3 regions of the Priestia sp. ST2 genome follow, and region 1 is predicted to be linked to each of the others. Evidence: riboswitches for the same ligand, from Rfam matches in the RefSeq annotation. Region 1 holds a riboswitch; each other region holds the start of a gene.
What was found. A riboswitch is a leader RNA that binds a small molecule or an ion and turns the genes downstream of it on or off. The one in region 1 is predicted to bind thiamine pyrophosphate.

Region 1 (8,213 bases):
GGAAAAGGGGAACCCGTTCTTTTCCTTCACGGGTGGCCTGTTAACGCTAAAATGTACGAATACCAATTTACAACGTTGCCGGCCCGAGGTATTCGATGTATCGCTCCTGATCTTCGGGGATTCGGAAAATCAGATGCACCTTTCACCGGCTATTCTTATAATCAATTAGCGGATGATATTCGCATGTTAGTAGAAAGACTTGAGCTTAAAAATTATACGCTCGTAGGCTTTTCTATGGGGGCAGCCATTGCTATTCGATATATGAGCAGACATTTAGGATATGGCGTGAAGAAGTTAATTTTATTAGGGGCAGCGGCTCCAAGCTTTATTCAAAAAACTGATTTTCCATATGGACTTCCTTCTGAAGAAGTAAATACAATTATTCAAAATACGTATAGAGATCGTCCTAATATGCTTGAAGAGTTTGGGAAAAAGTTTTTTAATCAGCCTACCAGCTCAGCCTTTAGAGGATGGTTTCAAGATTTAGGTTTAGAGGCATCCGGTCATGGAACGATTAAAACTGCAGTGTCTTTACGAGACGAAGACTTACGGGAAGATTTGAGTCAAATTTTTACTGAGACATATATATTACACGGAAAAAAAGATCAAATTTGTCCATTTGATCTTGCAAAAGTTATGAATCGTCATATTTCATTTTCTACACTTCTTCCATTTGAAAATAGTGGACACGGTCTTTTTTATGATGAACGTGAGAAAGTAAATGACACTCTTATTGAACTCATCGCTAAAAGCTCAGCCTATAAGTAAGGATATACATTTAAAACCGAATTGGCAGCCAAATAAAAAAAGTAAAAAACCTGCACCTAACGTAATAAAGCGAAGAAGCTCAGGCGTGATAAATTTTCTTGTGAAATGAATGCTGCTGGCAATATTTAAATTCCAAAGAAGGATGCCAAAGATAATAAAGAAACTGTGAAAAAAGACAGATAGCCACGTTTGACTTTGGAGGCTTTCGCTTAAGCTTGACCCAAATACACCAAACCAAAACACAATATTTAAAGGATTCATAAGAGCAATGAAGAAACCTGTAAAAAACGACTTATCTCTTTTAATAGAGGGTTTATTTACATCTATTGAAAAGGAACGAGAAACAGCTTGTTTCATACTTTGAAAGCCAACAAATGTGAGCATGACAAAACCAGTTGCATACAGGGTAACAGTAACAGCCTGCATCTGCACAAAAGGCGTTAACCCTATTAAAATGAGGAGCATAAATAAAATGTCGGCCGTCATGCCCCCTAAACCAACTAGCCAAGAAGCCCAAAATCCTTTTGTCAGCCCTTTTTTAATCATCTCTATATTAATTGGACCTACCGGTGCTGCGAGACTAATACCTAGAATTATTTGTTTTATAGCAATCAAAAACCACTCCACAAACACAGCCTCCTTTCTAACTTGTCCAATAGTAGCTTATATATATATAGATTAGAGTTTTATAATTTAGAAGCGGCATTTAGTTAAAAATGCTCATAAACTTTCTTTTCTTTAATACACATGTAACGTTGAGTTCCATAAGGAGGGTTTTAATGGCATCAAAAATGCTTTTTCGAGCCAATGAGATTTTAGAGTCAACGCATGTTCCGTTTTGGGGAAAAGATGCTTTTCAATATTTCCGAAGCGATATATTATCAGAAGAAAATCCATTTCCTTGTATATTAGGGGTAGAAGGCTTTAAAAAAGATTTACTGCGGTTTTCATTTGTGACTACTCCTTATAACTACCAAGATATTAGGAATGCAGCGTCGGCACTTAGAGAATACATAGATACGTTCAAGACCATAGGTCGCTATACATCCTTTGTGTTATTCTTTAAGCCTGAACATAAAGAACGATCAATGGAAGAGTACGAAACGATGTTTTGGGATACGCTGACGTTTCTTCATCAAATTGATCAAAAGAAATGGCCGCAAGACATTCCAAAAGATCCAAAAGATCCATTATGGGAATTTTGCTTTCACGGAGAACCTATTTTTGTCGTATGTAATACGCCTGCTCATTCTTTACGTAAAAGCCGTAAGAGCAGAGGATTTATGATTACATTTCAACCTCGGTGGGTGTTTGAAGGTATGACAGGAGATTCAAAAATAGGGCGGCACGTACAAAAGGTGGTCCGCGATCGGTTAAAAACATATGATGACGTATCAGCTCACCCTGAATTAGGATGGTATGGACAGCAGGAAAACCGAGAGTGGAAGCAATATTTTTTACACGATGATAACAACTATACTACTGGACAGTGTCCGTTTAAATTAAAAAGGAGTGAGCAGCATGGACGTAAAAAAAGCCTCTATTAAAAAAGGAGTTGGCGGAAAGTTTGAAGAAGTAATTAAAGAACTGCTTCCAGCGTATACTGGATATGTTGAAGTACAGCACGATATTGCTTTTCAAACGCACCCATCTCATACCCATCCAACTGATGAAATTCTTCATATACTTGAAGGATCTATTTACTTTACAGTTGAACATGATACGGTTCTATGTCAGGCAGGAGATCGAATACATTTACCGAAACAAACGGTTCATTCCTCAAAAGCCGGTCCTGATGGGTGCACATACGTTATTTCCATTTTAAAATAAAGACGAAAGAAGATGATGCTTATGCTACGTTCCCGGCCAGTGCTGCTGCTTATCGATGTACAAGAAGGGTTTTATTCACCACAGTGGGGGGAAAGAAACAATCTAGATGCAGAAAAACATATGCTGACGCTACTGCAAGCATGGAGGCGCCAAAATTATCCTGTCATTCACGTACAGCATGCATCAGAAAATCCAGATTCTCCTTTACACCCAAGTTCGAAGGGATTTCAGTTCAAAGAAGGGTTTGGTCCACAAGAAGACGAATACTTAATTCGCAAACACGTGAACAGCTGCTTCATTGGAACAGAGCTAGACAGTTATTTAAAAGCAAATGGCTATGATACGCTTATCTTAATAGGACTAACTACTAATCACTGCGTCTCTACGACTGCCCGCATGGCTGGAAATCTAGGGTACAGGACGTACGTTGTAAACGATGCAACAGCTTGCTTTGATGGTATGTCCTACGATGGAAAAACAAGGCTTCCTGCAGAAGATGTACATACATTCGCATTGTCTTCTTTGCATGAGGAGTTTGCAACGGTCGTTTCTACAAAAGAGACACTTCAAGTTCTTCAAACCTTTCAATATGCTCAAAATCATAACTGATGTGCATGCGCACATCGGTTTTTTATGTAGATTATGTTTCTTAAAAGAAGTAAAATAAAGATAATTCTATACTATAAGGAGTTTGTACATATGATCATTCGTTATGCTAAAGAAGAAGATTTACCTATGCTTGTTGAAATTTATAACCAGTCTGTTCAAGCAAGTGCTGCTACTTTTGATTTAACGCCTGTAACAGTAGAGCAAAGAAGGAGCTGGTTTGATAATCATATTAGCAATGAACTTTTTCCGCTTATTGTCGCAGAAAAAGATGGGGTAGTAGCGGGCTATGCTTCGCTTTCTTCTTATCGAGATAAAGAAGCGTACATTCAAACGGTAGAGCTATCGATTTATATTGATAAAAATCAACAGGGGTATGGCATTGGAAAACAGCTTATGAAGCGAATTTTGGAACTAGCTAAAGAACTCAACCATCACGTTGTCATTTCAGGGATTACAAAAGGGAATGATATCAGTATCAAAATGCATGAGCAATTTAATTTTACATTTTGCGGAGAATTTAAAGAAGTAGGCTGGAAATTCGATCAGTGGCAAGATGTGCTTTTTTATCAGCTTATTTTATAAGATGTATGACACCTTTACACATTGTAACGTTTTAGTTTCATGTGTAAAGGTTATTAAAATAATAAGTCGTTTTATTATTTTAATACGAAAGGTGTTAGCTATCATGAATACACGTTTTCAATATCAGCATCTAAGAGCTATTCCAAAGACATGGTCAAAAAAAGAACTGCATATCCAGCTGAATAGAATCAAACACAATTCTGAACTATCTACTATAGCAGCAGATCCGCTTTTTCATCTGTTAGAATGTACCCATTCGGGCCTTCAAACTAAACAAGAAATCATAGACTACATCCAAAGCATTCCTACTCATCAACTTCCATCTTTTGTAACCCATTTAAGCAGGTTAGTTCAGCGTATTTATTATATAGAAGCTGCTGATTACTGTAATCGTCCCCTCAAAGGTTATATGCTTGTTATGAAAAATCAGCCCGCCTATATATCTCTTCATTTTGCTGATCAGATCACATAAAAAAAGCTCTCTATTCTTTTGAATAGAGAGCTTTTTTTATTCGTATTTTTTCACTGTTACTTGGCATTCTTTTAACGGAATAAGTTTAGACTTTTTCGTCCATTTGTATCCTAACCAAACAATTAAGAATAAAGGAAGTCCGATATAAGAAACAAGTACACCGTACCAGTCAATCGAATCACCCATAAACGCCGAATAGTTTTGACCTAAAATGACAACAGCACATAAAATAAAGGCAAAGATAGGACCAAACGGGAAAAGTTTTGCATGATATGGAAGTTCACTCAAATCATGACCTTGGGCAACAAATGCTCTTCTAAAACGATAGTGGCTGATGGCAATTCCTAACCAAGCAATAAAACCAGACATACCAGAAGCGTTAAGTAACCACGTGTATACCGCACCGTCTCCAAAAAATGAAGCACCAAATGCAAGTGTACCGACAAGTGCCGTTGCGATTAAAGCATTCACTGGAACGCCTCGTTTATTCACTTTTGCTAAGAACCTTGGTGCTTTTCCATCTTTCGCTAAGTTCCACAGCATACGCGTAGAAGCATACATACCTGAGTTACCAGCAGATAAAACGGCTGTTAAAATAACGGCATTGATAGCTGATGCTGCAAACGCCAGACCTGCTCGTTCGAATATTAAAGTAAATGGACTTACTCGCACATCATCACTTGCTAATGAATCGGCTGTGTATGGAATAAGCATCCCGATAACAAAAATAGCTAAAATATAAAATAACAAGATGCGCCAGAAGACTTGTTTAACTGCGCGAGGAACCGTTTTTTCCGGATCTTCACTTTCTCCAGCTGCGACTCCAAGCAACTCTGTTCCTTGAAATGAAAAACCAGCAGCCATAAAAATACCTAAGACAGTAAAGAATCCACCGTGAATGGGTCCATCACCAAGCGTGAAGTTTTTAAACCCTGGTGCTTCATTGTTAAAGATACCAAAAATCATCATAATGCCAATAACTAAAAAGATGATAACCGTTACTACTTTAATTAACGAAAACCAAAATTCAGATTCACCAAATCCTCTTACAGAAAGGTAGTTAAGCCCAAACATAATTAATAAAAACAGGGCACTCCATAAAATAGAAGAAGAGTTTGGGAACCAAAATTTCATAATAAGGGCTCCAGCAGATAATTCAGCTGCAATCGTAATAGCCCAGTTATACCAATAGTTCCAGCCGAGAGCGAAACCAAAGGATGGATCTACAAACCGAGACGCATACGTACTAAATGAACCGGCTTCAGGCATATAAGCTGCGAGCTCCGCTAGGCTGGTCATCAAAAAGTAAACCATGACACCAATGATAGCGTAAGCTAAAAGCGCTCCCCCAGGTCCTGCTGTGTGAATTGCTCCACCACTTGCTAGGAATAAGCCGGTTCCGATGGCTCCTCCTAATGAAATCATCGTTAAGTGGCGAGATTTCAACCCACGTTTTAATTCTTGCTGCTCTTGCATAGATAAATACTCCTTTCGAATGTACGGAAAGAGACGGGATAACATAAAAAAAGCCCGCAGTATATGTGCGCGCTTTTAAATCTGAAAACCGCGTCAACCTTCCGTGAAGATAGCTCTTCACATCACTCGCATGATGTGACAGTTCTGTTCCTGTTCGGAGACAGCCCCAGCTTAAATCAACCGAGAAGTGATCTAAACTTCGGCAATTTTTCCTTTCAAGCAACATCCTCAATGTTCTCTGCATTTCCGTTGCTTTACTATTAAAAACTGCGACCTCTACCTCATCGATTAGGATGAGGGTTTTTTATATTCATTTGACATAAAAGAAGTATACCAAATACTAAAACGATTGTCATTATAAAAAATAGATTCAGAAAATAGAAACATCTTTGAAATCTCTCGAATCTATTTTGCTACATATGGTATAATGAATGTTGTCATAATACTACATAAATATCCGAACGTACCACAGGGGGAGCCGCCGTGCTGAGAGTGAACAAATTGTTCAGACCCTTCGAACCTGTTAGTTAACGCTAGCGTAGGAATGTGGGAATAGTAGCATATATTTGCTTACTCCTGTGTAAACCGTTTGATATGAATGATTCAAAAACAGGAGTGAGAAACGTGAATAAAGCATTACCTTTACAGGCTAAAATTGAAATAGCTATTTTTGCAGCATTAGCACTTCTACTTGATCTTTTGCCTTCCATTAAGATTGCAACGGCTGTGAGTATTTCGTTCTCCATGGTGCCCATTTTTATTATGTGCTTTCGCTGGGGAGTAAAAGGCGGGGCTCTATCTGGTCTATTATGGGGGCTGTTGCAGTTGGCAACAGGAACGGCTTATATTTTAACAGCGCTACAAACGTTTATTGAATATATTGTGGCTTTTGCTTTTATAGGTTTTGGAGGTATTTTTTCGCAATCTATTAAAACAAATTTAGCTAACAATAACAGATCAAAAGCTTTTGTTTTGATTGTTTTATCCCTTGTTATCGGCAGCTTCGCACGGTATTTCTGGCACTTTATTGCGGGCATTATTTTTTGGGGATCATATGCGCCAAAGGGTATGTCCGCTCTATGGTATTCTTTTTCAATGAACGGTATTTCAATGGTAGGGTCACTAATAGCCTGCTTAATCATTCTTTCACTATTAATTCCATCCGCATCAAGAATGATTGTAACTAAATCACACTCATCATAAGCAAAAAGACTAAATCTACCAAGATTTAGTCTTTTTTGTCATTTGTCACCTTTGTTTACACAAAAGTGTGTCAGGTTTGATAACATAGTTAGTGAAATATTCAAAAAACTGTTTTATGATAATCACCATATTCAAACGAGATAAGGGATTGATAGCATGCTACAGAAATGGATAACGAGCATAGGTTTAGATATCGGAACAAGCACAACAAAACTGATTGTAAGCAAGCTGTTAATAGCAAATCAACAAAATCAGTTTACGCTGCCAGGCTGTCAAATTATTGATCGTCGCGTAACGTATGTAAGTTCTATCTATACCACCCCTATGCTAAACGATGTTGAAATCGATGTTCAAAGATTAACGGTACTACTAGAACAAGAGTATAAGAACGCAGGAATCTCCTTAGATCAAGTGGAGGCAGGTGCTGTGATCATCACAGGAGAAACGGCCAGAAAGCAAAATGCAGAAAGTATCGTTCACTATCTAGCCGAACATGCTGGGGATTTTGTTGTTGCAACAGCCGGCGCTGACTTAGAGGGAATATTAGCAGCAAAAGGATCGGGAGCAATAGAGCGTTCTGCTGAAACAAATGCAGTAATTGCCAATATTGATGTAGGAGGAGGCACTGCTAACATCGCTTTATGTCAAAATGGAAAAGTGATAGAAACGTTTACACTGCATGTAGGCGGGAGATTAATTCGACTAAATGAAGACGGTCTTGTTACCTACGTTTCGTCTCATTTAACTGAATTTTTGAAAAATAATTCTTTGACACTGCGAGAAGGTGAAAAAGCAGCATTTGAAAAGCTCTCGTCTATCTGTCAATTACTAGCTGAAGAAACCGTGAATTATGTAAAAGCGCTGAATCAAAATTCCTCGCTGCTCGTTTCTCCTCATACAAGATCTTCTATACATCCTGAAACGATCATGGTTTCAGGAGGAGTAGGAGCAATGATGGAGAAGCAAAAGCCAATAACAGTGAAGGAAGTGGCCATACACGGAGACGTTGGTCCGCTTCTAGCATATCATTTTCAATCCATCCAAGTATCTCAATCCGCTGAGACAACGCGCGCTACTGTAATTGGGGCTGGTATGCAAAATACAGAAGTTAGCGGATCAACCGTATATATTGGGTCGAAGCGGCTGCCGTTAAAAAATATCCCGATTGTAGAGATACCCGTTCAGCAAGAAGAGACGTGGAATCCGCAGCTGTTTCAAGAAAGAGTTGGAGCGGCATGTATGCAGGCTTCAACTATTTTCAGCGCAGAAGACC
Region 2 (8,213 bases), 400 kb from region 1:
TTATCAGTCAACGTATTTTTCAAATTATCTGTTAACTATTATAATATCTTCCTAGATTGGTATGTTTTAAGCAGTGACAAGATGTATTGACACCTGTTAATCTTTGAAACGTACATATAAAGTTCGGTGCACAGCACGCACCGATCCGTGATAAAAGGGGCGTTCAAAAGGATTTCAGGAGGTACTTACTTTATGTTTAAGAAACTAGCAATTATTGGAGCACTGGCAGTTCCTATGTTCGGCATGAGTCACGGGGCAAATGCCGCTGAAACAACTCATCGCGTAAAAGCCGGAGAGACTCTTTACAAGATTGGCACTGAATACGGCGTTACGGTTAAACAGTTAAAAGAAGCGAATCACAAATCTACGGACTCTATTAATGCAAATGAAACACTAACAATCCCTAACTCTATTAGCGAAAGTGATAAAGAATTGTTAGCTCGCCTTGTACAAGCTGAAGCAAAAGGCGAACCTTACGCTGGCAAAGTGGCTGTAGCAACAGTTGTCTTAAATCGCGTGGATAGCGATTCTTTCCCAAACTCTATTCATGATGTCATTTATCAAGGTACACAGTTTACACCTGTACAAAACGGTGAAATTAATAAAGCAGCTGATGCTGAAGCAAAAAAAGCTGTAAATGAAGCACTAGCTTTTAGAGGTCAAGGAAAAGGTTCATTATTCTTCTTTAATCCAGATAAAACAAGCGACCAATGGCTTCGTCAAAAACAGGTTACGATCACAATCGGAAATCACGTGTTTGCAAAATAAACAAAAAAAGCACTCAGATGAGTGCTTTTTTTAATATGCAACAAGTAAGCTTAATAAAACAGCTATAATAATAATAGGCAATACGTATTTAACTAGAAAGAACCATGCGTTGAATAATTTAGCGCCTTTTGTACTTCCTGAAATAAACTCTTCGTACACGGCTTCTTTTTTCATTTTAAATGCCACAAAAATCGCAATGGCTAAACTTCCCAGAGGCAGCATTAAGTTGCTCACAAAAAAGTCAGCTACATCAAATATACTTCTGCCAAAAAGTGAGACATGTTTTAGTACACCAAACGAAAGCGCTGATGGGATACCTACCACAAACACAAGAATCCCTGATAAAGAAGCGTAGCGAGTTCGTTTTGTCTGATCGTCTTTGGTTAAAGCAGCTACGATAATTTCCAGCAGTGAGAAAGCAGACGTAAGCGTAGCAAATAGAAATAAAATTAAAAACAGTGCTAAAAAGACGGTACCAAACGGCATTTTCTCAAATACTGTTGGCAAGACCACAAACAAAAGTCCAGGTCCTTCAGTTGGCTTTAATCCAAATGAAAAAACGGCTGGGAAAATAGCCAAACCCGCCAGCAGCGAAACAAACAAGTTCAAAATAGCAATAGTCCCAGCTGAACGCGTCAAGCTTACTTTTTTCCCTAAATAAGAGCTATATGTCACCATGCAAGATAATCCCACGCAAAGCGAGAAAAACGACTGACCGAGCGCATAGAGAACAGATGACCCTGTAATGGCTGAAAAATCCGGTTTCAAAAAGAACTTTACTCCGTCCATTGCTCCGTCTAATGTTAAAGAACGCACCACGATAATGATAAAACAAATAAATAACAGCGGCATCATGTATTTATTAGCACGCTCTATTCCTTTTTGTACGCCTTTTGAAATAACAAACACTGTAATTAATAAAAACAGCGCCTGTGCACCTAATACTACATAAGGTTGGCTAATGACGGCATTGAACAACGGACCGTACTCTTTTCCGCTTAGCATACCGGTTACGCTCATAATCGTATATAAAATCACCCAGCCGCCAACGACGCTGTAAAAGGAAAGCAAAACGACACAGCTTAGTACTCCCAGCCTGCCAATCCATACCCAAGCGGATTTTGGAGCAATTGCCTTATAAGCACTAATCGCTTCTTTCCCCGTATGTCTTCCAATGATAAATTCTGCCAACAGAAGCGGCAATCCAATAAAAATCGTAAATAAAATAAACAACGCAAAAAACGCTCCACCGCCACTGGTTCCCGTTACGTATGGAAACTTCCATATCGCTCCTAGACCAATTGCTGCCCCAGCAGATGCTAAAATAAAACCGAGGCGTGAAGACCACTGATTTCCTTTACTCATATAATGTTACTCTCTCCTCTTCTAAACTCAAAACTCACCTGATTAGTACTGTACCATAAATGCAGAAGAAAATCATTCCCGTTTTACTTTTTTCTATAAAACGATATCTATATAGAATAGAAAAAATGAAGAAGCAGCTGCTTCTTCATTTTAAGGTTGGTGTTTCTATTCAAAATTTATTCTCTGTACGAGGATTCATCTCCACGGTAGGCTTCTTGATTTGAAATTTCTTCAATATGCATATGCCCTTCTCTCTCTAAACGAAGGACCGTACGCTCTGCATCTTCATAACTCTCGCACGTCACTTGTTTATATTCCATATCATCTTTATCCGTGTAAGCGACTAAATATGTTTCCATTTTAACTCCTCCTAATATAACCTGTATGTAACGTATGTTGCCTTTTTCGTTTATTTCTAAACATATAGGCTCCAAACATAAAGCCTAGCATACTATAATAGCGGAACTTCAATTTAAAAAAGTTGAATTTTTCATTATGCACCGATGCAACATGGAGGTTACACTTATGACATTTATTTTATCATTCGTACCAATTGTTGTTCCTTTTGGTATTTTAATTAGCTTAATTGCTTTTACAGCTGCTTTTTTACAATCAAAAGAGCATCATAAAAAGCTCTAGCTTACAAAAGCTAGAGCTTCTTTTTAAAAACGTCTATAGCGTTTAATCAATCCCACAATAATGGCAATTGCTAATAAAACAACTGAAATGATGACAGTAATGACAATTGGCTGATTTCCACTTTGCTTCACTGCAATGGCAATATAAGCCCAAATAAAAACAAGCGGATAAACAGCGTCTCGGTTTTTTAATGTAAACATGATGCCCAGCACAGCTCCTACCAGCAGCATAATAATCGTCCATGCTAACTCGTTTAAGCCAAGCAAGTGCTGTATTCCATTTGCTTGAAATACGACAAACACATTGACAATAGTCGCAACAGAAATCCATCCAAGATAAAGCGAAATCGGCAGACGCATAAACCATGTCGTCATTCGAGAATGCTGAATAATGGAATACACAATCATTAATGTGCCTAGAATAAAGAGCATAACTAAAAGAGATAACTTATAGTAATCGTTTTGGAAAATAAAGATCCACGCACTATTTAACAAACAGTTTAGAAAAAACCAAATGCCGATACGTGCATATATTTCCTTTTGATCTTCTCTTGCAAAAAATTGGCGTATAACCCAAATGGTTAATAATAAATAAATAACGCCCCAGATAGCAAAAGCATAACCCGCTGGTGTAAACAACGTAGGAACTTGCGCAGAAGCTTCTCCCGTTGTTTTGCCTCCTATTGGAATGGCATTTGCTAAATAATTCACAAGCAGTGTAATAGCCAAGCCTACTGTATTTAATACAGCATACAAACGAAATTTCGCCATTTTGTTCTCTCCTTTCTTCTATTTATATGGGAGTGTTTCGGAGACGAAAACGGCTCTTCCCTTCATTAATACCTCTTCTTCCCTAAAAATATGCATTTTTAAACAAAAATGATTAAAAATAGCTTTAAGAAATTTCCTCTTTAAGAAAGAAAAGCGGTTAGCACACAATTTCCCATAACGCTTTCTATTTTTCAGAATATATGGTAAGTTAAACTTAGATTAATAGGAAGTCCACTAGGGGTGCCACCGGCTGAGACAAGTTTTCTTGATCCCTTTGAACCTGATCTGGCTCATACCAGCGTAGGAAAGTGGCAATGTTCAGTTTTTTACTGTCCTTTGCCACTCCGTTTATAAACGGAGTGTTTTTTATTTCCTTTATGTGCTTGTTTGTGACTTCCTCATATTAAAGGAGGATTTTGATGTCATTTTCATCTCAATTAAGACAAGAAGCAAACTATATTTACGAAGCCATTTTTAACCATCCTTTTATTAAAGGAATTGCTGAAGGAAACGTGCCAAAAGAAGCGCTTATTCACTACGTTTCTCAAGATTACGAATACTTAACAGCATTTGTTCGCATTTACGGCGCTGCTTTAACAAAATGCCGCACGCGTACCGAAATGGAAGCCTTTAATGCCGGCATTTCTACGGTATTACATAGTGAAGTACACCCTCACAATAATTTTTGTGAAGTAGCAGGCGTACGTTATGAAGACCTTCACACTGAGACGCTTTCACCGACGGCCAGCCACTACATTAACCATATGACAAGTGTTGCGCATACAGGCAGCTTAGCAGAAATCATTGCAGTGCTTCTTCCATGTCCATGGACGTACGTTGAAATTGGCCAGCGCATTACAGAACAAGTAAATCCATCTCCTTCTCATCCTTTTTATGAATGGATTCAGTTTTATAATAATGAAGAAATGAATGGCACAACACAATGGTTTTGTAACAAGCTTGATGAACTCGCCGAACAAGCTACTGAAGAAGAACGTAACCGTATGAAAGATCACTTCATCAAAAGCTGTGAACTGGAGTATTTATTTTGGGAAATGGCATATACCCAAGAAAAATGGCCGCTTTCTCAGCTTTCACTTTCAAAATAACGAAAAAGCCTCCTATCAGGAGGCTCTTTTATTTCAATAGTTTTTTGATCATTTTCAAGCTTTGTTTTTCCGAAGGATAGCGGAATGACAAATCAAACTTGGTTGTTTGAGACAGCATGCTTTTAAAATGAGTGAATGTCTGAAAGCTGTCTTTTCCATGATATTGACCCGTGCCGCTTTCTCCCACTCCGCCAAACGGCAAATATGGCGTAGCGATATGCATAAGCGTATCGTTTATACAGCCTCCTCCAAATGAAAGGCGCTCCGTTATCACGTTTTGCACATCTTCACTTTCTGTAAATAAGTAAAGAGCTAACGGCTTAGCTTTTTCTTGAACTTTATGAATGACTTCGTCTAGTGTTTCATATTCAAGCATAGGAAGAATAGGCCCAAAGATTTCTTCTTGCATAACATCTGATGTCCAGCTTACTTCACTTAACACCGTAGGTTCTATTGTTAGCGTGTTTTTATTGTACCCGCCTCCAACTATAGCATTTCCGTCTTTTAAAAACTCAACTAGCCGAGTAAAATGACGCTCACTGACAATACGGCCGTAGCGGTCGCTTTCAAGTGGATTACTACCGTAAAATTGAGAAATTGCTTCGCGAAGTTTCTCTACAAGCTGCGCTTTCACTTTTTGATGCACGAGCAAATAATCAGGAGCAACGCACGTTTGGCCTGCATTCATCCCTTTACCAAACATAATTCGCTTCGCTGCAAGATCTAGGTTTGCGTCTTCATGTACAATGCACGGACTTTTTCCGCCTAGCTCAAGCGTGACTGGAATAAGCTGCTTCCCTGCTTCTTGCATAATAATTTTCCCTACATTTACACTTCCCGTAAAGAAAATATAATCAAGCGGCTGTTTTAAAAGGAGGCTCGTCGTGTCTACAGCGCCTTCAATCACCGTCACAAATGCTGGGTCAAAAGCTTCAGCCAGTAATTCTTGTATAACGCGAGATACGCTAGGCGTTAATTCAGAAGGTTTTATAATCGCCGTGTTTCCAGCGGCAATCGCTCCTACTAAAGGAGACAATGCTAATTGAAACGGATAGTTCCACGGAGCAATAATTAACGCGACTCCATACGGTTCAGGAACAATTTTCCCTTTAGAGCCCACATGTGTTAAAGCGGTTTTTACTTTTTTAGGCTTCATCCATTTTGCTAAATGCTTAAGCGTAAACCGAATCTCCTCTAGTAAAATCCCAATTTCCGACGTGTACGCCTCTACTTCAGATTTATTTAAATCTTGTTTTAAAGCATCCATAATTCTCTGCTCGTTTTGTTTGACTGCGTCTCTTAGCTTATTCAGCGCTTGAATACGGCTGCTGATACTCTTTGTCTTTTGCGCATAGAAATACTGCTTTTGTGTAGAAACAATATGTTCAATGACCCTTTCATCTGTGATATAAAATCGCTCGTGGTTCATCTCTTTCATCTCCCTATAAACATTCGCTTTCAACTGTAGCAAGCAAGTTTTTTAATAGCTCGACTGCCTCATTTAAAGCTAATGAATAATATCTCTGCGTTCCTTTTTGCTCAATTTGCACAAGCTTTTGATCGCGTAGAATTTTTAAATGATGAGAAATTGCCGGTCGTGATAGCGTAGACTCATTTGCAATTTCATTTACGGTTAAAGGCTCTTTTTCCGCGAGCAGCAAAATAATATCTTGTCTTGCTGAATCACTTAGCGCCTGAAAAATAGGAATGCTGGCACGAAATAACTCGACTGCTTTTTGACTCATATAGATTCTCCTTTATTTAATTTCTTGTGTTCTGCGGACAACGGATGTAAGCCACTTTCTTGGCACGAAGCGCGGGATGAACGTAGCGAGACGAAACTGTACTCCTGGTACGATAACCGTCTGCCCTTTCATAAATTTTTTATAGCCAACTTTCGTTACTGTTTCTACATCCATTGCACCGCTTTGAAAAAGCTTGGAGTTACTTAGCTGGGCTCGGTCGCTAAAACCCGTTTTAGTTGGACCCGGGCATAGAGCACTTACCGTTACATTGGTACCTTTTAATTCATTTTCAAGGGCCTCTGTGAAAGATAATACGTACGCTTTCGTTGCGTAATATACCGTCATAAGTGGACCTGGCATAAATGCAGCAACAGATGCAATGTTTAAAATTTTCCCGCGATTTCTTTTGACCATATCCGGTAAAAATAATTTTGTTAAATGAGTTAATGCTCGAATATTTAAATCAATCATGTTTAACTCTTCATCTAAAGCTGTTTCAATAAATTTGCCGTATAGTCCAAAACCAGCATTGTTCACTAAATAGTCAACGTGCATTTTTTTATTTTTAAGTTCTTCATATAATGACTGTATCTCTTCTTCTCTTGATAAATCCTTAACAACCGTTATGACTTCAATATTATAAGTAGATTTTAAATTCTCTCCAATAGCGGCTAGTTTATCAGCGCTTCTGGCAACTAAAATTACAGGATGCCCATCCTTTGCGAATTGATAAGCTAATTCTTTACCTATTCCTCCCGACGCACCGGTGATGAGCGCATAATGCTGTGACATAGTGTTCACTCCTTATGTTTATATGTTCAAGAACTTAAACATTTAAACTTATCTTATAGGACTCATTTTTTCCCGTCAACTGTTTTCTATACTCTTCTTTTCTTTTGTGTTTTCCATTTTTTCCATTTACGCATTTCTGTACATTTTTTTACAAAATATGCGTTTTCTTTACATAGAAGGCTAATGTCGTCTAGTTTTGACAACCTTTGTCACCTAGCAGGAAAACAAGTGAAGATATGGTGAATACAACATACAACAAATAATCCATTACATAGTTGGATGAAAATAGATAAGGGAGGAAATGAAAAATGATGGAGTCATATACAATTAAAAAAGTAAGTGATCAATTAGAGGTAGAAAAGAAAACGCTAAAACAATGGGAAAAATTATTGGGCAGCTATTTAACAATTGAACGAGTAGATGGAGCCCGTGTCTATACAGAGGAACAAATTGAATTATTTAATGATATTAAACAGCTGTTTGATGAACAATGTACGTTAGATGAAGTCAAAGAATACGTTCAGCTGCTGATAAAAGAACAAGAAGCACAGGAGCATTTAGTGATGGAATCAGAGGCAGCGGTTTCAAAAGAAGAAGAACCGGCACAGTTGAAAACTGCTAAAAAAGAAAACGTCATTGATTTTCAAGAACATTCCAATAAACAAATGAAGCAAGAAAAGAAAAAAGCTGCTGAAAAGCAGGAAAGCATTTCAGAAAATAAGCAGGAGAAGACCCCTCCTATACCTGAAGCACGATTAGCTACTAAAGAAGAAAAGCAGGCTATTTCTGCTTCTATTGAAGAGCCAAAACCAAACGACCTTGTTGTGAATGAAAAAGAACTGCTTCAAGGGGAATTAGTAGAAGCTGTTCGCCGCTATGAAGATGTGTTTGAGGTACTTGATACATTTAAAGCTGATTTGTTAAAAGAAATGCGAGAAGGTATGCGAAATGAAGTTCGCGAAGAAATTGTCGGAGAAGTAAAAAGAGAGCTTGAAAAAAGTGCTACCCAAACTGTAGAAATGGTG
Region 3 (8,213 bases), on a different contig from region 1:
AGGTATTAATGCGGCAAAAGAATTTGGTGGTTCGCCGGCTCTAGGAGGCTTAGCCGGTATTTTAGTCATTAATCCTGCCGTAGCTGATATTAAACTTTTTGGTGAAGCACTTTTGCCGGGACGGGGCGGCTTAATAGGCGTATTGCTTGCAGCAATCTTTATGGCCGTAGTGGAAAAACGAGTGCGTAAATTTGTCCCTCAGTCACTGGATATTATTATTACACCGACCGTTACGGTGTTAATTACAGGCATTATTACGTATGTAGTGTTCATGCCAATCGGAGGTTTGATTTCAGATGGAATCACAAAAGGCCTTTTAGGAGTTTTAGAGGTTGGAGGAGTTGTAGCAGGCTTTGTTTTAGGAGCAACGTTCTTGCCGCTTGTCATTACAGGACTGCATCAAGGTCTTACTCCTGTTCATTTAGAGCTTATCAATTCAATTGGAGATGATCCGCTTCTTCCTATACTAGCAATGGGCGGAGCCGGTCAGGTAGGTGCCGCTTTTGCTATTTATATCAAAACGAAGAAAAAACGTTTAAAGCGAGCAATTGGAGGCGCTCTTCCTTCAGGGCTGCTTGGAATCGGAGAGCCGCTTATTTTTGGAGTCACACTTCCTTTAGGGCGTCCATTCTTAACCGCTTGTCTCGGAGCTGGAATCGGCGGAGCATTTCAGGCGCACTTTCATATTGCAACTGTAGCGGTGGGGGTATCAGGTTTACCGCTTACGTTTTTAGTTCATGCGCATCAAATTCTTCTTTATTTACTTGGATTAGTTGTTGCTTATACAGCAGGCTTTGTTTGTACCTATTTCTTTGGATTTAACGATGAAATGGCGAGGGAGTTTGAATGATCGGTATTTCGTTTTATTTAAATGATAGTGATGCCCCCGAAAAATTAATAGAAGCGAGTGAGTGCGGCGTCACACGTGCATTCACTTCGCTTCACATTCCAGAAGAAAAAGGAGATTTGGCTGAACGGGCAAAAGACTTGCTTCATGTGGCTAGAGATTGTGGAATAAGCGTGTATGCAGACGTATCTAAGCATACGCCAGTTCATTTAGGTATTGAAAGCCTTATGTCGCTATCTTCACTTGGCGTATCTGGTATTAGACTAGACGATGGCTTTAGCGCAGAAGAAACTCTTTCGCTTGCGAATGAATTTTATATTGCTGTTAATGCAAGTACGTTATCCAAACAAGAAATTGAAGCACTCTTATCTGCAGGTCTTCATCATCATCAGCTGCTTGCATGGCATAATTTTTATCCGCGGCCTGAAACAGGGCTTGAAGAAACGTTTTTTCAACAGCAGACAGATTTATTTAATGAACTTCGGATTCCAGTCTGCGCTTATATTCCTGGAGAAGACGAAAAAAGAGGCCCTATTTATCAAGGTCTTCCTACTAGAGAAACAGACCGTAATAGATGTCCTTTTACCTCTGCAGTAGATTTATACGGATGCGGAGTAGCAGAGGTTTATATTGGAGATCCATGCGCCGGTTCAAGTTTATTAAAGCGTTTGGTTCAATATCAAGAAAGCCGTATTATTCCGCTGCGCATTCGTTCACCTCATATAGAGGGAACGTACAGCGTGCGTCCGGATGTATCAAAAGACGTTCTGCGTTTAGTTGATACTCGATCTGTAAAACCAGTGCCGCCATTTCATACAGTAGAGCGCAGAAAGGGAGCAATTACAATGGACAATGATGGCTACGGACGTTACAGAGGAGAGGTTCAAATAGCTAAAACGAATTTGCCTGCAAATGCTAATGTGAATGTGGTTGGGTATGTAATAGAAGAAGATCATGAGCTGCTTTCGTTAGTGAGACCGGGGCAAAAACTTGAGCTTGTCACTGTCTAAATGGAAAAACCGCGTATTTTTAAAAAAGCCGCTAACTAGTAAGCTTATAAAAGTAAAGAGCACACACTGCTTAAAAAAGGTGTGTGCTTTTTATTTTACTAAAAAGGAAACTATTTTCATTGCTGAATCATGAACCTTTCTATTGAATAAAACGCTTTACTATGATAAAACTATTACAGGTAAACATATGATAATCGTTTAATTTTATAGAGATACAACGCCACTAGGGGTGCTTTCTAAGCTGAGAGAGACGAGAAGTCTTAACCCTTATAACCTGAACTAGGTAATACTAGCGTAGGAAAGAGGTATTGTAATGGATGTTTTGTATGGTATTTCCTTACGAACTCGTTATAATAATTTTTTGTATATAAACAAAAACACTTCTTTCCTGCGAAAGAAGTGTTTTTTTATGCGTAAAGGAAGGTGTCATACATGGAAGAAACAATTGATTTGATTGTCAAACAGGTAGAGGAGCGCAAAGGGGAGCTAATCCAGTTAGTAAAAACGCTTGTTTCATATAAAACGCCGGCGCCTCCTGCACGAAATTCTCATGAAGCGCAGCGTTACGTAGCAGATTTCCTTAAAAGCTGCGGTTTTTCCATCGATATGTGGGATTTATATTGCAACGATCCTATTGTAGTGGGCACGCTAAAAGGGAAAAAATCAGCTGACTATCAAAGCTTAATTATTAACGGGCATATGGATGTAGCTGAGGTACAAGAAAATGAAAAGTGGGAGACAAATCCGTTTGAAGCTGTGGTAAAAGACAACATGATAATCGGACGCGGAGTTGCTGATATGAAAGGCGGCTTGGCAGGAGCATTATTTGCAGTCCAGCTTTTAACAGAAGCAGGAATCGAACTGCCGGGAGACTTGATTTTTGAATCCGTTGTAGGAGAAGAAGTGGGAGAGGCAGGTACGCTGCAATGCTGTCAGAAAGGATATACAGCTGACTTTGCGCTTGTTGCTGATACGAGTGATTTACATATTCAAGGTCAAGGCGGAGTGATCACGGGATGGATTACGATAAAAAGCAGTAAAACCTATCATGACGGTACACGCCGAAGTATGATTCATGCTGGAGGAGGTCTGTTAGCTGCGAGTGCTATTGAGAAGATGGCAAAAGTGATCGGAGGGCTGCAAGAATTGGAGCGCCACTGGGCTGTTACAAAAAGCTATCCAGGATTTTTGCCGGGAACAAATACGATTAATCCAGCAGTAATCGAAGGGGGAAGGCATGCTGCGTTTATTGCAGATGAATGCAGGCTGTGGATCACCGTTCACTATTATCCCAATGAATCATACGACCAAGTATCAAAAGAAGTGGAAGAATACATTTTAGCTATTGCAAAAGCAGATCCATGGTTAAAAGATAACCTGCCAACCTTTGAATGGGGAGGCACATCAATGATTGAAGACAGAGGAGAAATCTTCCCGTCATTAGAAATTGATGAAAATCATGCTGGAGTACAGCTTCTTGCAAATACTCATGAACAAATTGAAGGGAAAAAGCCCCCAATCGATGTGTCAACTAGCGTAACAGATGGCGGTTGGCTAGCTGATGCGGGAATTCCGGCAGCTATTTACGGTCCGGGAAATTTAGCAAATGCACATGCTGTGAATGAACAATTAGATATGAATCAGCTTATTCAATATACAAAAGTGATGGTGCAGTTCATTTATACGTGGCTGCATACGCATAAGGAGTGATCATCATGAAATTTAGTGAACGATTATACGAAAAGCTGCAGCCTATTTGGCGTCAAAATCATAATCATCCCTTTGTACAGGGAATGGGAGACGGAACGCTTGAAAAGGAGAAGTTTCGCTTTTACATGATTCAAGATTACCTTTACCTAATTGATTATGCCAAATTATTTGCGATTGGAGCCATGAAAGCTACTGATGTTCAAACGATGGGGAAATTTGCTGCACTTTTGGATTCTACATTAAACGAAGAAATGAGCCTGCACCGTGAGTATGCCAAGAAATTTGAAATCAGCGAAAAAGAATTAGAAAAAGCGCAGCCATCTCCTACAACGCTTGCATACACACACTATATGCTGCACGTTGGTCAAAGCGGAACATTAGCTGAATTAGTGGCGGCTCTTTTGCCTTGTATGTGGAGCTATTGGGAAATAGGAAAAGAACTCAGTGAAAAGCCTGGAGCTAACAATGAGTTTTATCGTGAGTGGATTGAAATGTACAGCTCAGAAGAATTTGGAGAACTAGCGACATGGTGTATTAATTTATTCGACTCACTTACTGCAGACAAATCAGAAGCGGAGTTAGAAAAGCTCGAAGAAATTTTCTTAAATACAACGCGTTTTGAGTATATGTTCTGGGATATGGCTTATAACGAAGCGATGTGGCCAATTCATGAATAAGTCTGTGTTATCTTTTCAAAACGTCAGTTTTACGTACAAAAACGGTGATCAACCGATTTTAACATCATTAAACTTAGACGTGAAAGAAGGCGAGTTTGTCAGTATCGTTGGAGCGAGCGGTTCTGGGAAAAGTACGTTGTTTCGTCTCATTACAGGTCTTGAACAGCAGAGTGAAGGCGATATCGTGATTAACGGACAGTCTTATGAAAAGCGGCTTGGAAAAGTAGGCTACATGCCGCAGCAAGATTTGCTTCTTCCGTGGCGTACGATTTTAGACAATGCAGCGCTGCCGCTTGAGCTTCACAATGTGTCAAAAGCAAGTGCTCATAGGCAAGTATCTCAGCTGCTCGAAGAGTTTGGTTTAAAAGGGTATGAAAATCGTTTTCCAAGTGATTTATCTGGAGGGATGAAGCAGCGTGTTTCTTTTCTGCGAACGGTATTAAGCGGTTCTAACGTACTGCTTTTAGATGAGCCTTTCAGTGCGCTTGATGCCATTACGCGTTTGTCGATGCAAGAATGGCTGCTTGAACAATGGCAAAAGCGTAAGCACACCATCTTATTTATCACTCATGACGTAAACGAAGCGCTTTTTTTATCAGATCGTATTTTTATCTTTTCAGACAAGCCGGTAAGTCATCTTGAAGAGATTCAAGTGCCGCTTAGCAGACCTCGAACGCAAAAAGATTTGAATCAACAGCGTGTGCTTGACGTAAAAGATTATTTAATTGAACAGCTTAGATCGAAGGTGAACACATGAAAAAGTACGGAGCTTCAGTGATATTAGTAGTCATTTTACTGGCTGCTTGGGAAATTGGAGCACGCATTGTAAACTATCCGTTTATTTTACCAACGCCCACCGGTATTTTAACGAAGCTTTGGGATTTGCGAATGGATTTATTGTTTAAGCATTTACCAGCTACGTTATCTATTGTCATAATTGGGCTGGTTATATCCGTTGTGCTAGGGGTTCTGCTGGCCGTGTGGATGAATTGGAGCTCGCTTATTGAGCGTGCTTTCTATCCGCTTATTATTGCGTCACAAATGATTCCGACCATTGCCGTTGCTCCTGTATTTGTTCTCTGGTTTGGCTACTCCATTTGGAGCAAAGTGATTGTGACCGTATTAATTACGTTTTTTCCCATTACCGTTAGCACGTTTGACGGGCTTCGTTCCACAAACAAAGAGTTAAAAGAACTCATGTTAACGATGGGAGCAACAAAAAAAGATATTTTCTTTAAGTTGAACATTCCTTCTGCACTGCCTCATTTTTATTCAGGGCTCAAAGTAGCGGTTACCTTTAGTATAATAGGTGCTGCCATTGGCGAATGGTTAGGTGCACAAGCAGGCTTAGGATATTTCAGTCGTCGTATGATGACACAGTTTGATGCAGCTGGTGTATTTGCACCAATTGTAATTTTATCTGCGCTTGGTATTTTATTCTTTATTATTGTAGTAGGTTTTGAAAAACGTTCATTAAAGTGGAGGAAAACAGAATGAAAAAATGGTTTGTAATTGGCTTAAGCCTGATGCTTGTTTTGATGCTCGCTGCTTGTGGTCAGAACAAGGAAAATAAAGCTGGTGACAGTAAAAAATTAAAAGACGTTACAATTATGCTTGATTGGTATCCAAATGCAGTGCACAGCTTCATTTACGCTGCACAAGAAAAAGGATATTTCAAAAAAGAAGGGCTGAATGTAAAAGTACAGTTTCCTGCTAATCCAACAGACTCGCTTAATTTAGCAGCTGCGGGGAAAGTTACGCTCGGCCTTTATTATCAGCCTGATGTAGCAATGGCACGAGCAAATGAAGATGTGCCGGTAAAGTCGGTAGGAGCAATCGTAAGGTCTCCGTTGAACCGAGTTGTGGCGCTGAAAGATAGCGGTATTAAGCGTCCTAAAGATTTAGAAGGAAAAGTAGTAGGCTACAGCGGAACACCATTAAGTGAATCTGTTCTAAAGAAAATGGTGAAAAGCGATGGAGGAGATCCGAATAAAGTCAAACTAGTAGACGTAGGATTTGAGTTAAATTCATCGCTGATTAGTAAAAAAGTAGATGCCGTAATAGGGGCATATATTAATCATGAAGTACCATTGCTTCACAAAAAAGGATACAAAACGGTTGACATTGATCCTTCGGATTACGGCGTACCATCTTACTATGAGCTAGTGGCAGTTACTGGGGATCAAACATGGGCAAAAGATTCTGATACGATTAAAGCGTTTTGGCGTGCCGCGACAAAAGGATATGAGTACACAGAGAAGCATCCAAAAGAATCACTTCAAATTCTATTAGATAACCAAGATAAATCAAACTTCCCTCTTGAAAAAGACGTGGAAACAAAAAGTTTAAATATTTTACTTCCGAAAATGAAGTCTGAACACGGATTTGGCAGTCAAACGAAAGAATCATGGCAGTCAAATGTGGACTGGTTAAAAGAGTCAGGATTAATTAAGAAAAAGCCAAATGTAGATGAAATGTTTGAGAATATCGGAGAATCTAAGTAAATAATTTAAGACGAATTTAAAAAAACCTTCTTATACTGAACGTAACTTTCTGAAAGAGAAAGTGAAAAGGTAAAGGAGGTTTTTTTATGGCTTTTACGATGGTAGATAAGGAAACATGTATTGCTTGCGGAGCATGTGGAGGGAGCGCACCAGATCTTTATGATTATGATTCAGAAGGTCTTGCTTATGCTGTGTTAGATAACAACGAAGGAATAAAAGAGGTTCCTGAACATCAGCAAGATGAGATGATGGAAGCGTACGAAGGATGCCCAACAGACTCGATTAAAGTTGCAGAGCAGCCCTTTTATGGAGATGCAACAAAATTCGAATAGGGTTTTTGAAAAAAGTTAACGATAAAGTACATTTAGTTATGCGATAAATAAATATTTGGTGAAATAGAAAGTTTCAAAACAAAAAAGGTCTTGCCTAGAGCAAGACCTTTTTTTATTCTAAATTTGCATGCTTTCCGTACATTGTATGGGTATCAAGTTCTTTCTTCTCCATGAAGCGAAGAATCAGCGCATCGTAAAAGAGAAGAAGCGTTTGTTCAAACAATGATGCCATAGGCTGTACTGTTTGATAACTGCTTTGTTCTTGATCCTTAGGAGCACCAGGCAGCTTCACGATAAAGTCAGCCAGCTTGCCAAGCGTGGAGTCGGGAGAAATTGTGACTACTCCAACTTTTCCTCCAAGTTCTTTTGCTTTTTGAGCGATAGGAATCAAGCTCTTCGTCTCCCCAGAACCTGATCCGATGATTAATAAATCATCCTGCGTGAAAGTGGACGTCACGGTTTCTCCAATGACATAAGCATCAATGCCCATATGCATCATACGCATAGCAAACGACTTGCCCATAAGACCTGAACGGCCTGCTCCAGTGACAAACACTTTTTTAGATGAGATGATGCCATTTACAAGCTGCTCAGCTTCATCATCAGCGATTAGAGCTGTTGTTTGTAAAAGCTCATTCATAACTGTTTTTAAATGTTCGCTCGTCTGCATAGAAAGCTCCTTAATTTGTAATAAGCTCTTTCATTTGAGAAGCAACTGATTTTTTATCGTCTTGGCTCGTGATTCCTCCGCCAACGATAACAAGATCAGGCTGTGCTTTTACTACTTCAGGTAAAGATTCTAATTTAATTCCGCCAGCAACGGCTGTTTTTGCATTTTTTACAACGCTTTTGATTGTTACTAAATCTTCAAAAGAGTTTTGACCAACAGCTTGAAGGTCGTATCCTGTGTGTACACAGATATAGTCAACGCCAAATTCGTCTAGCTCTTTTGCGCGTCCTTTAATATCTTTTACCCCAATCATATCGACTAGAATTTTTTTACCTTGTTTTTTGGCTTCTTCAACTGCACCTTTAATTGACATATCTTCAGCAACACCTAAGATGGTAATGATGTCTGCTCCAGCTTGAGAAGCTTGCTGTACTTCATAGCCAGCTGCATCCATAATTTTTAG

Region 2: another riboswitch for thiamine pyrophosphate. It lies ahead of tenA (thiaminase II); the one in region 1 lies ahead of thiT (energy-coupled thiamine transporter ThiT).
Region 3: another riboswitch for thiamine pyrophosphate. It lies ahead of AC0KUU_RS15795 (acetylornithine deacetylase); the one in region 1 lies ahead of thiT (energy-coupled thiamine transporter ThiT).

The regions. Positions count from the first base shown of each region.
Region 1 is NZ_JBVVNT010000002.1:231,514-239,726, forward strand. It holds gene AC0KUU_RS07590 (alpha/beta fold hydrolase) at 1-768, shown strand, start outside; gene AC0KUU_RS07595 (LysE family transporter) at 754-1,395, opposite strand; gene AC0KUU_RS07600 (YqcI/YcgG family protein) at 1,548-2,315, shown strand; gene AC0KUU_RS07605 (cupin domain-containing protein) at 2,290-2,598, shown strand; gene AC0KUU_RS07610 (cysteine hydrolase family protein) at 2,620-3,207, shown strand; gene AC0KUU_RS07615 (GNAT family N-acetyltransferase) at 3,298-3,789, shown strand; gene AC0KUU_RS07620 (hypothetical protein) at 3,893-4,261, shown strand; gene AC0KUU_RS07625 (amino acid permease) at 4,298-5,737, opposite strand; lysine riboswitch at 5,840-6,024, opposite strand; TPP riboswitch at 6,199-6,299, shown strand; gene thiT (energy-coupled thiamine transporter ThiT) at 6,332-6,940, shown strand; gene AC0KUU_RS07635 (ethanolamine ammonia-lyase reactivating factor EutA) at 7,097-8,213, shown strand, end outside.
Region 2 is NZ_JBVVNT010000002.1:632,254-640,466, forward strand. It holds gene AC0KUU_RS09665 (cell wall hydrolase) at 193-768, shown strand; gene AC0KUU_RS09670 (sodium-dependent transporter) at 799-2,133, opposite strand; gene AC0KUU_RS09675 (hypothetical protein) at 2,310-2,492, opposite strand; gene AC0KUU_RS09680 (TspO/MBR family protein) at 2,796-3,542, opposite strand; TPP riboswitch at 3,769-3,866, shown strand; gene tenA (thiaminase II) at 3,962-4,651, shown strand; gene AC0KUU_RS09690 (aldehyde dehydrogenase) at 4,680-6,080, opposite strand; gene AC0KUU_RS09695 (ArsR/SmtB family transcription factor) at 6,094-6,396, opposite strand; gene AC0KUU_RS09700 (SDR family NAD(P)-dependent oxidoreductase) at 6,409-7,188, opposite strand; gene AC0KUU_RS09705 (helix-turn-helix domain-containing protein) at 7,497-8,213, shown strand, end outside.
Region 3 is NZ_JBVVNT010000003.1:660,499-668,711, reverse strand. It holds gene AC0KUU_RS15805 (PTS transporter subunit EIIC) at 1-850, shown strand, start outside; gene AC0KUU_RS15800 (MupG family TIM beta-alpha barrel fold protein) at 847-1,857, shown strand; TPP riboswitch at 2,073-2,175, shown strand; gene AC0KUU_RS15795 (acetylornithine deacetylase) at 2,290-3,567, shown strand; gene tenA (thiaminase II) at 3,573-4,244, shown strand; gene AC0KUU_RS15785 (ABC transporter ATP-binding protein) at 4,237-5,001, shown strand; gene AC0KUU_RS15780 (ABC transporter permease) at 4,998-5,741, shown strand; gene AC0KUU_RS15775 (ABC transporter substrate-binding protein) at 5,738-6,748, shown strand; gene AC0KUU_RS15770 (ferredoxin) at 6,835-7,080, shown strand; gene hxlB (6-phospho-3-hexuloisomerase) at 7,193-7,750, opposite strand; gene hxlA (3-hexulose-6-phosphate synthase) at 7,761-8,213, opposite strand, start outside.